Regions from separate parts of the Billgrantia antri genome, predicted to be linked through region 1. Evidence: predicted binding sites of a transcription regulator. Region 1 holds the regulator's gene; each other region holds the start of a gene.
The links. The regulator sigma-54, encoded in region 1, starts transcription at its own class of promoters, with help from an activator protein. The targets are predictions, from matches to a motif close to TGGCACNNNNNTTGCTNT.
Positions count from the first base shown of each region.

Region 2: HNO53_RS06195 (formate/nitrite transporter family protein) is a predicted target of sigma-54. The motif match lies at 1,879-1,896, and genes of this name have one in related genera.
Region 3: glnL (nitrogen regulation protein NR(II)) is a predicted target of sigma-54. The motif match lies at 1,709-1,726, and genes of this name have one in related genera.

Region 1 is NZ_CP053383.1:2,987,089-2,990,798, forward strand. Features, by position in the region: gene lptA (lipopolysaccharide transport periplasmic protein LptA) at 1-177, shown strand, start outside; gene lptB (LPS export ABC transporter ATP-binding protein) at 185-910, shown strand; gene HNO53_RS13895 (RNA polymerase factor sigma-54) at 1,069-2,490, shown strand; gene hpf (ribosome hibernation-promoting factor, HPF/YfiA family) at 2,599-2,907, shown strand; gene ptsN (PTS IIA-like nitrogen regulatory protein PtsN) at 2,914-3,384, shown strand; gene rapZ (RNase adapter RapZ) at 3,431-3,710, shown strand, end outside.
Region 2 is NZ_CP053383.1:1,293,104-1,296,813, forward strand. Features, by position in the region: gene HNO53_RS06185 (nitrate reductase) at 1-800, shown strand, start outside; gene cobA (uroporphyrinogen-III C-methyltransferase) at 760-1,713, shown strand; gene HNO53_RS06195 (formate/nitrite transporter family protein) at 2,085-2,894, shown strand; gene HNO53_RS06200 (bifunctional protein-serine/threonine kinase/phosphatase) at 2,896-3,710, shown strand, end outside.
Region 3 is NZ_CP053383.1:349,341-353,050, forward strand. Features, by position in the region: gene glnA (glutamate--ammonia ligase) at 1-843, shown strand, start outside; gene HNO53_RS01635 (DUF4124 domain-containing protein) at 1,008-1,547, shown strand; gene glnL (nitrogen regulation protein NR(II)) at 1,860-2,906, shown strand; gene ntrC (nitrogen regulation protein NR(I)) at 2,899-3,710, shown strand, end outside.

The sequences.
Region 1 (3,710 bases):
GTCGCCGAACGGCGAGTGGAACTGATCGACCGCGCCGAACTGCATCAGGGCGGCGACACCTTCGAAGGTGGCTATCTCGAATATTTCCTCGATCGCCGTGTCGTTCAGGCCCGCGCCCAGAGCGAGGGCGTCGAAGGCAGCCAGCGCATACGCATGACGCTGCAGCCGGAGCGCTGAGATGTCGATGAAGACCCTACATGCCCGGCATTTGGCCAAGAGCTACAAGCGCCGACGCGTGGTGCACGACATCAGCATCTCGATCGAGCAGGGCTGCGTGGTGGGCCTGCTCGGACCCAACGGGGCCGGCAAGACCACCTCGTTCTACATGATCGTCGGGCTGATAAAGGCCGATGCCGGCGACGTCTACATCGACGACCTGGATCTCTCCCACAGCGCCATGCACGAGCGCGCTCGCGCCGGTATCGGCTACCTGCCCCAGGAAGCCTCGATCTTTCGCAAGCTGTCGGTGGCCGACAACATCATGGCCATCCTCGAGACACGACGGGATCTCGACCGTCGTGGGCGACAGGCGAGGCTCGAGCAACTGCTGGAGGACTTCCACGTTACCCACATCCGCGACAACCTCGGCATGAGCCTGTCCGGTGGTGAGCGGCGACGCGTCGAGATCGCCCGGGCACTGGCCACCGAGCCGGCCTTCATTCTGCTCGATGAGCCCTTTGCCGGGGTCGATCCGATCTCGGTGGGGGAAATCAAGGGCATCATTCGCCAGCTCAAGGCACGTGATATCGGCGTACTGATCACTGATCACAACGTACGCGAAACGCTGGACATCTGCGACTCGGCCTATATCGTCGGCGACGGCCAGATCATCGCCGAAGGCGATGCCGAGGCCATTCTGGCCAACCGACGGGTCCGCGAGGTTTACCTCGGCGAGGACTTTCGTCTGTAGCTCACTCTGTCGCATTATGCAAGCCCCTAGACTGCATTAAAACATTCTAATCAGGGATAAAAACCCTTACTGGCATACATATTGCAGTCAACTCTCTTGCAAGTCGTGACCTTCCCGTCTAGGGTAGAGCTTTTCCGGCAGATGAGCGCCTACCTCTCATGGCCATGAAAGCATCCCTGCAACTGCGTGTCGGCACCCAGCTGACCATGACTCCCCAGCTGCAGCAGGCGATAGCCCTGCTGCAGCTTTCGACGCTCGACCTGCGCCAGGAGATCCAGCAGGCACTGGAATCCAACCCCATGCTGGAACTCGACGACGGCTTCGGTGAGCAGGCCGTCAGCGATACCCCAAGCGATGACTGGGCCAGCGAGATACCCAGCGAACTCTCCACCGACAGCGACTGGTCGGATACCTACCCCGATCACGGCACGAGTTCCGGTGGCATTACCGGCGAAGGCCCCGACTTCGAGCGCCAGGCCTCGGCGCAGACCCTGACCGGCCATTTGATCTGGCAATTGGCGATGACCGATCTGAGCGATCGCCAGCGCCTTATCGCCGAGAGCCTGATCGACGCCGTCGATGCCACCGGCTACCTGGCGCAACCCCTGGAGGAGATTCGCGACGGCCTGCGCCGGCAAGGCCTGGAGGGCCTGCCGACCCGGGAGGTCGAGCAGGTCCTGCTGCGCCTGCAACAGTTCGAACCGACCGGCGTGTTCGCCCGCGACCTGCGCGAGTGCCTGATGCTGCAGTTGGCCGCGATGCCCGATGACACGCCGCTGCTGCCCCAGACCCGCCGCCTGGTACGCCAGTTCCTCGAGGCCCTGGCCGCCGACGATCGTCGCCTGCTGAAGCGCCGCCTAGGGCTTGACGACGAATCTCTGGATCAGGTCATCGCCCTGGTTCGCTCGTTGGACCCCCGTCCCGGAAGCGCCTATGCCGAGGTCGGCAGTAGCTACGTCACCCCGGACCTAGTTGCTTACCATGACGAATCCGGCTGGCGCGTGGAACTTAACGCCGAGGCACTGCCACGTCTGCGTATCCAGCCCGACTACGTCGCCCTGGTACGGCGCGCGGACAAGAGCCAGGACAACCAGTTTCTCAAGGATCACCTGCAGGAAGCGCGCTGGCTGATGAAAAGCCTTGCCAGCCGCAACGACACCCTGCTGCGGGTGGGGCGAGAGATCATGGCACGCCAGATCGAGTTTCTCGAACAGGGCGAGGAGGGCATGAAGCCGCTGGTACTGGCCGACATCGCCCAGGCCGTCGAGATGCATGAGTCGACCATTTCGCGGGTGACGACGCAGAAGTTCATCCATACCCCCCGCGGGGTCTTCGAACTGAAGTACTTCTTCTCCAGCCATGTCGGCGGAAACGGTGACGGTGACGTGCATTCCAGCACGGCGATTCGCGCCCGCATCCGCAAGCTGATCGCCGATGAACCGCCGCGCAAGCCGCTCTCCGACAGCCGCTTGGTGGAGCTGCTGGGCGAGGATGGCATCCAGGTCGCTCGCCGCACGGTGGCCAAATATCGCGAAGCCCTGGGCATCCCCTCTTCGAGCGAACGCAAGCGTTTTCGCTGATACCGCGACGCAATGCTGATCCCCGGCAAACCCGCCATTCGAAGGGGTATGCAGGGCAGTAAAAAGGGTTACAATCGAGCTACCACCCGAAGGACGAAGGAGCTTGTCATGCAAGTCAACATCACCGGCCATCATGTTGAGCTGACCGATTCACTGCGTGACTACGTGAGCGAGAAGCTGAACCGCGTCCAGCGACACTACGACAACATCACCAACGTGCAGGTCACGCTCTCGATCGAGAAGGAGCGTCAGCAGGCCGCCTGCACGCTGCATGCCGCCGGCGCCGACCTTCACGCCGAAGCCTCCGATCAAGACATGTACGCCGCCATCGATGCGCTGACCGACAAGCTCGATCGTCAACTGGTCAAACACAAGGAAAAAGCCCAGGCTCGCGCCCAGGGCGCCGGCATTCGCTGAGTTGCCATGACACTGGAAACCATCCTGCCCCCGGAGCGAGCGCTGTTCGATGTTCCGGGAGGCAGCAAGAAGAGGGTGCTGGAGTTCTTCAGCACCTTCATTGCGCAGAACACTCCGAGCCTCGACAGTCAGGAGGTCTTCGGCAGGCTAGTCGGTCGCGAGAGGCTGGGCAGCACCGGCATCGGCAATGGCGTGGCAATCCCCCATGCCCGAAGCCCGCACTGTCACAGCCCGGTGGCGGCGTTTCTCAAGCTGGCCGAGCCGATCGACTTCGATGCCATCGACGGCGAGCCGGTCGACCTGGTCTTCGTGCTGCTGGTCCCCGAAGAGGCCGACGATACGCACCTGTCGCTGCTGAGCCAGGTAGCCGGCGTGATGAACGATGCCGAGACGCGCGCCCAGCTGCGAAAATGCGCTAGCCAGCGCGAACTCCACGAGCGCCTTATCGAAGCGATTCGACGACAGTCCTCGGGCTGAATTGAACGATTCACCGTTTCGGCCAGCCCTGATCAGGAGACCCCTCATGCAGCTTGTGATCATCAGCGGCCGCTCCGGCTCCGGCAAGTCGATCGCACTGCAGGCGCTCGAGGACATCGGCTACTACGCCATCGATAACCTCCCGGCGATGCTGCTCGGCTCCTTGGTGGATGAGCTACGCAACTCACCCACGATCCAGACTTCGATCGCGGTGAGCATTGATGCTCGCAACCTGCCTCATGCCCTTGAACGCTTCCCGCGTCTGCTGGAAGAGCTGCGTACCAATCAGGTCGACTGCCAGATCGTCTACCTGACGACCGACGCCC
Region 2 (3,710 bases), 1.7 Mb from region 1:
GGGTGCGGCTATCGCGCGGGCAGCGCCGAGGCGAGGTGTTCGTGCCGATGCACTGGAGCGGCCACTTCAGCGGCACGGCGCGTATGGGGGCGCTGCTCGAGGCGCATCTCGATCCGCTCTCCGGCCAGCCGGAATCGAAGCACGGCGCGGTGGCGCTGGCGCCGTTTCAACCAGCTTGGGAGGCCACCCTGCTGGTAGCCGACGATCTGGAAGTGGCGGAGTCGAGCTGGTGCGACGAGAGCCGCTACTGGGCGCGAATTCCGCTGCACGGCTGCCAGCGCTGGCAGCTGGCCGGCGGTGAGCCGCCCGGGGGTGAAAAGGAAGCACCGCGTGACTGGCTGACCTGGCTTGAGGCGTCGCTGCCGGTGGCGCCGACGCTGTGGTGCACCGACCCCGCCAGCGGACGGCTGCGCGCTGCCGGGGTGGATGCCGCGGGCCGCCTGCGCTGGTGGCTGATGGTGGGGGCGCCGGTGGAGCTGCCCAACCTGAGCTGGCTCGATGCCCGCTTCGAGGAGGCCGGTGCCGGCACGGGGCTATCGGCGCAGCATCGCCGCCGCCTGCTGGCCGGCTGCGACGACGGCGCCGCCAACCAGGGGCCGGTAGTGTGTAGCTGCCATCAGGTGGGTCAACGCGCTATCCTAGAGGCGATCCGTGAAGGCGACGACAGCGTCGAGGCGCTGGGCGCCAGGCTGGCCTGCGGCACCCAATGCGGAAGTTGCGTTCCCGAGCTGAAATCGTTGATCGAAGAGGAGAAGGCGCATGCGAGCGCTGAGCCAATTGAAGTCACTGCTGTCGCCTGAGCTGTTGCGTCGGGCGCAGCGGCCCCGGGCGCTAGGGCAGGCGGCCTTCTCGCGGCTGCATGGCCTGGGCCACATCGTGCGCTCGCCGTTCGGCCGCTCCACGCGGGTCAAGGCGCCCACCCTGACCCTGGACGGCGAGTGCCGCGCCGGGCGGGTTTACCTGGTGGGAGCGGGTAGCGGCGACGTCGAGCTGCTCACTCTCAAGGCCGCTCGCCTGCTGCAGCAGGCCGAGGCGGTGGTCTACGACCGCCTGGTGGGCGACGACGTGCTGGCGCTGATTCCCGCCGGCCACGAGCGCTACTACGTGGGCAAGGCGCGTGGCCACCACAGCGTGCCCCAGGCCGAGATCGGTGCCTTGCTGGTGAAGCTGGCGCGGGAGGGCAAGTCGGTAGTGCGGCTCAAGGGCGGCGACCCCGGCGTGTTCGGGCGCATGGGCGAGGAGCTCGCTGCGCTGGCCGAGGCCGGCGTCGAGGCCGAGATCGTGCCCGGCATTACCGCCGCCTCGGCCGCGGCGGCGGGCATGGGCATTCCGCTGACCGATCGCGCCCACGCCCAGCAGCTGCGCTTCGTCACCGCCCAGCTGTGCCGCAAGGACGGCGAGCCCGACTGGGCCGAGCTGGCGCGCCAGGATGAAACGCTGATCTTCTACATGGGCCTGACCAAGGTCGAGGCCATCTGTGCCGGGCTGCGCCGCAATGGGCTGCCCGACGACTGGCCGATCATGCTGGTGGCCAACGCCAGCCTGCCCGAGCAGGCCTCGCTGGTGGGTACCCTGGCCGACATGCCGGAGAAGCTGGCCGCCTCGCCGCTGCCTTCGCCCTGCCTGATCGTGGTGGGCAGCGTGGTGCGCATGGTCGCCACCAGCCCGGCCGCCGCGCAATCCGCTCGTGCCGAGATTTCCCCGCCCCGCTGAGACGAACTGCACCAAGGCTGGGCGTCAGCGCCACCCCATGCACCGCCGTGGCCTCTATCCGCCGTGGGATAGAGGCCGCGCTGCCTGCTGCGGCAAGCATGGCAGCGGAAGGCATGGCGTGAAGCCCCCGCGACACGCGCTTTTTTCCGATCTGTAATAAAGAGTTGGCACGCCACGTGCTTGTTCTTGGGCAGGGCCTGCTGCATGCGCAGGCTGGCCGGCAGGATCAACGACGATCGCCGCCGGCCTTGGCCCCATGACAACGCGACGAATACAGGCAAGGGCGCCTGAAGCTGCACGCCGGCTTCAGGCGCCTTTGCGTTCGTCACCTCAGACACGAGACGAGAGGCGCCAAGCGCGTAGAGAACACCATGTCCTATCTGCTTCCTTCGGAATTCGCGACAAAGATGGTCGACGCCGGCGAGTCCAAGCTCCACATGGCCACGCGGGACGTCCTGATTCGCGCCTTCATGGCGGGCGCCATCCTGGCACTGGCCGCGGTATTCGCCGTGACCATCACGGTGCAGACCGGTATGCCGATCCTCGGGGCTGCGCTGTTCCCGGTCGGCTTCTGCATGCTCTACCTGATGGGCTTCGACCTGCTGACCGGGGTCTTCGTGCTCACCCCGCTGGCCTGGCTCGACCGGCGCCCCGGCGTCACCATCGAGAGAATCCTTATCCACTGGGGCAAGGTCTTCTGCGGCAATCTGGGGGGCGCCCTGACCGTGGCGGTGCTGATGGCGATCGTCTTCACCTACGGCTTCGCCACGCCGCCGGACGAGGTGGGGCAGAAGATCGCCGGAATCGGCCATGCCCGCACCGTGGGTTACAAGGAGTTCGGCGCGGCGGGCATGCTGACCATCCTGATTCGCGGCATCCTGTGCAACTGGATGGTCTCACTCGGCGTGGTCGGGGCGATGATCTCGACTACGGTGGGCGGCAAGGTGATCGCCATGTGGATGCCGATCATGGTGTTCTTCTTCATGGGCTTCGAGCACTCCATCGTCAACATGTTCCTGTTCCCGTCGGCGCTGATGATGGGCGGTGACTTCTCGATTGCGGATTACCTGATCTGGAACGAGATCCCCGTGGTGGTGGGCAATCTGATCGGCGGGCTCTCGCTGACCGGCCTGACGCTGTATGCCACCCATGTGCGCACCGCGCCGCTGCGTGACATCTGAGATGTCGGCGTTCGAACCCGGCAACTCGTTGCGGGTCTCGCTGGGCCAGTGCTCGGAGCCGGGGCGCAAGGCGGTCAACCAGGACTTCCACGGCGCCTACGTGCCGCGTGAGCCGCAGTTGTCGAGCAAGGGTGTCGTGGTGGCGCTGGCCGACGGGATCAGCACCAGCGCGGTGAGCCGGGTCGCCAGCGAAACGGCGGTCAGGAGCTTCATCGAGGACTACTACTGTACCGCCGAGAGCTGGACGGTGAAGACCGCGGCCCAGCGGGTGCTGATGGCGACCAACGCCTGGCTGCATGCCCAGACCCGGCGCAGCGAGTATCGCTGGGACAAGGACCGTGGCTACGTCTGTACCTTCACCGCGCTGGTGCTGAAGTCGCGCACTGCGCATGTCTTCCATGTCGGCGATGCGCGGCTCTACCGCCTGCAGGACGACAACCTCGAGCCGCTGACCAGCGAGCACCGCGCCTGGCTGGCACCCGACAGGTGCTACCTCAGCCGGGCAATGGGTATCGGCGAGCAGCTCGAGATCGACTACCTGGCGCTGCCCGTCGAGGCGGGGGACGGCTTCCTGCTGGTGACCGACGGCGTGTACGAGCACCTGAGCGAAGCGCGCATGCGTCAGCTCCTGGCCGAGCACGAGGCAGACCTGGACGCCGCCGCTCGCGCCCTGGTGCAGGCGGCCTTCGAGGCGGGCAGCGACGACAACCTCACGGCGCAGGTGGTGAGGGTGGATGAGGTGCCGCTGGGTCATGCCCGCGAAGCCTGGTCGGGGGAGGTGGAACTGCCGTTTCCGCCGCAGCTCGAACCGAGAAT
Region 3 (3,710 bases), 1.9 Mb from region 1:
CATGACATTCGCGGCGCCATGTGCAACACCCTGGAAGCCATCGGCCAGACCGTCGAGGTGCACCACCACGAGGTGGCCAACGCCGGTCAGAACGAGATCGGCGTCAAGTTCAACACCCTGGTGAAGAAGGCCGACGAAGTCCAGGAGCTGAAGTACGTCATCCACAACGTGGCCCACGCCTACGGCAAGACCGCGACCTTCATGCCCAAGCCGCTGGTCGGCGACAACGGCAGCGGCATGCACGTGCACCAGTCGTTCTGGAAAGATGGTCAGAACCAGTTCGCGGGCGATCAGTATGCCGGCCTCTCCGAAATGGCCCTGTACTACATCGGCGGCATCATCAAGCACGCGCGTGCGCTGAACGCCTTCGCCAACGCCTCGACCAACTCCTACAAGCGTCTGGTGCCGGGCTTCGAGGCGCCGGTAATGCTGGCCTACAGTGCTCGCAACCGCTCGGCCTCCATCCGCATTCCGTATACCGCGAGCCCCAAGGGCAAGCGCGTCGAGCTTCGCTTCCCGGACCCGACCGCCAACCCCTACCTGTGCTTCGCCGCGATGCTGATGGCCGGTATCGACGGCATCAAGAACAAGATTCACCCCGGCGATGCCATGGACAAGAACCTCTATGACCTGCCGCCGGAAGAGGGCAAGAAAGTGCCGACCGTGGCCCACAGCCTGGATCAAGCGCTGGAAGCCCTGGACAAGGATCGTGCCTTCCTCACCGAGGGCGGCGTGTTCACCGACGACATGATCGATGCTTACATCGAGCTGAAGATGGAAGACGTCGAGCGTATCCGCATGACCACGCATCCGATCGAGTTCGACATGTACTACAGCTGCTAAGCAGCCGCATCCGGTGGCCTGCCACCGGTTTGCCACCAGGGGCTCCGCATCGCGGGGCCCTTTTTTGTCGTACACTGGGATGCGAAACGTTCGCGGGGGAAACACGTTCACTGGCACCGGACGACCGTCAGCGAAGAGCGGGTCGCCGTCAAGGGAGAGTCCTCATGGGCAAGGCGATCGTGCTGATTCTGCTGGGCTTGGCACTGGCTCAGGCCGCACTGGCCACGACGATCTATCGCACCACCGATGCGCAGGGCAACGTGATCTTCACCGACGATCCCGGTCGTGGCGGCGAGCCGGTCGAGCTGGCGCCGCTGACCGTGATACCGGGCATCGAGGGAGGGCAGGCGGCACCGCCGCGCGTCGATGGCGTAGCTCCACGCATGGGCGAGCCGCCTGGCCAGCCCTTCATGCCCTACGACACCTTTCGTATCCGCTCGCCGCAGCATGGGGCGGACCTTCCCGCGAGCTATGCCGGCAACCTGCAAGTGGAGCTGGCCATCGAGCCCGAGCTGCGTCCCGACCACAGCGTTCGACTGCTGGTCGACGGCCGGGTGAGTCAGACCCCCATGCATACCCATGCCTTCATGCTGGCCAATCTCGACCGTGGGCAATACGTGCTGCAGGCAGAGCTGCTCGACGCCCAGGGGCAAGTGCGCCATCGTAGCGCGCCGGTCTCGCTGTACGTGCAGCGTGCCGACTGACGCGGTTTTCACCTTCCGGCTTCCCTCATGTCGATGGCTGCACCATGAGAGCAAGGAGCCATGCCCCCTGACATGGCAGTTTTTTCACTCATGCACCATTATAGTGCATAAGTGAGTCGGATCGTCGCCCCGAAACGGCGCCATACCGTACCGAGAGGGGTTGGCGCGCTTCTTGCTTGGCTTCTAGATAGACATGTCCCGCCCCGGGCGCTGCCCGGTATCGAGACGGTGCAGCGGCGATCTCCGTCGATGCGCCATGACGATGCAGGGGCTGCCCATGCGCTCCAGCATTCACCGAGGGGAAGGTGGTAAATGTATCGACGCCTGATGGAACACCTCACCACCGCGGTGCTGCTGCTCGACGATGAGCTGCGGTTGAGCTGGATGAATCCGGCGGCCGAAGCCCTGCTGGCGGTCAGCCTGGGCCGGGTGAAGGGGCTTGGTCTGGCAACGTTGCTGGCCGAGGACGACGGCATGGGCGAGGTGCTGGCCAAGGCGCGCGACGATCAGCACCCGTACACCCAGCGCGAAGTGAGGCTGGCGCTGCTCGGCGGCGCTGTGGTGACGATCGACTATACGGTGACGCCGCTGTCGTCGGTGGAGCTGCTGGTAGAGATGGAACCGCGTGACCGGCTGCTGCGCATCTCCCGTGAGGAGGCCCTGCTCAACCGCCAGGAGGCGATCAAGGTGCTATCGCGTGGGCTGGCGCACGAGGTCAAGAACCCCCTGGGCGGGATCCGTGGCGCGGCGCAACTGCTGGAGCGCGACCTCGATGACCCTTCCCTGAAGGAGTTCACCCGCATCATCGTCGAGGAGGTCGATCGGCTGCGCGACCTGGTCGACAGCATGCTGGGGCCGAACAAGCTGCTGCGCCACGAACCGCTCAATATCCACAAGGTGCTGGAGCGGGTGCGCACCCTGCTGCTCGCCGAGACCCCGGCGGTGACCATCGAGCGCGACTACGACCCCAGCCTGCCGGATTTTCCCGGCGACGAGGCGCAGATGATCCAGGCGGTGCTCAATGTGGCACGCAACGCCGTGGAGGCGATGACCGAGGCCGGTACCGAGGCGCCGAGCCTGCTGCTGCGCACCCGGGCCCGCCGTCAGTTCACCCTGGGCGCGGAGCGCCATCGCCTGGTCTGCGAGGTGGCAATGATCGACAACGGCCCCGGCGTCCCCGAGAGCCTTCAGGAAACCCTTTTCTACCCGATGGTATCGGGGCGCGCCGACGGCAGCGGACTGGGCCTGTCCATTGCTCAGGGCATCCTGCATCAGCACCAGGGGCTGATCGAGTGCGAGTCCCGCCCCGGCCATACCGAATTTCGTCTGCTTATTCCATTGGAGAGGCGCCATGACTGATGTCGCACGTGTCGCGGTGGTCGACGACGACCGCGCCATTCGCTGGGTGCTGGAGCGTGCCCTGGCTCAGCCCGACCTCGAGGTCGAATGCATCGATCGGGCCGACGTGGCGCTCAGCCGATTGCTGGACGATCCGCCCGACGTACTGGTCACCGACATTCGCATGCCGGGGATCGACGGCCTCGATCTGATGTCGCGGATTCGCGAGGTGCATCCCGACCTGCCGGTCATCGTGATGACGGCCCACTCGGACCTGGAAAGTGCCGTGGCCTCCTACCAGGGCGGCGCTTTCGAGTACCTGCCCAAGCCGTTCGACGTCGATGAGGCGCTGGCGCTAGTGCGCCGCGCTGTGGCCCATGCGCGGGAACGCAAGCGCCCGGTGAGCGTGCCCGAGGGGCTCGACGCGGAGATCATCGGCGAGGCGCCGGCGATGCAGGAGGTATTCCGTGCCATCGGGCGGTTGTCGCATTCGCACATCACGGTGCTGATCAACGGCGAGTCGGGCACCGGCAAGGAGCGGGTGGCCCGTGCGCTGCACCAGCACAGCCCGCGCGCCAGCCATCCGTTCATCGCCCTAAACATGGCAGCCATCCCCCGCGACCTGATCGAGTCCGAGCTGTTCGGCCACGAGAAGGGCGCCTTCACCGGCGCCACCGCCAGCCGACAAGGGCGCTTCGAGCAGGCCAACGGCGGCACGCTGTTCCTCGACGAGATCGGCGACATGCCCGCCGAGACCCAGACGCGGCTGCTGCGAGTGCTGGCCGACGGCGAGTTCTACCGGGTCGGCGGCCACACCCCGGTGAA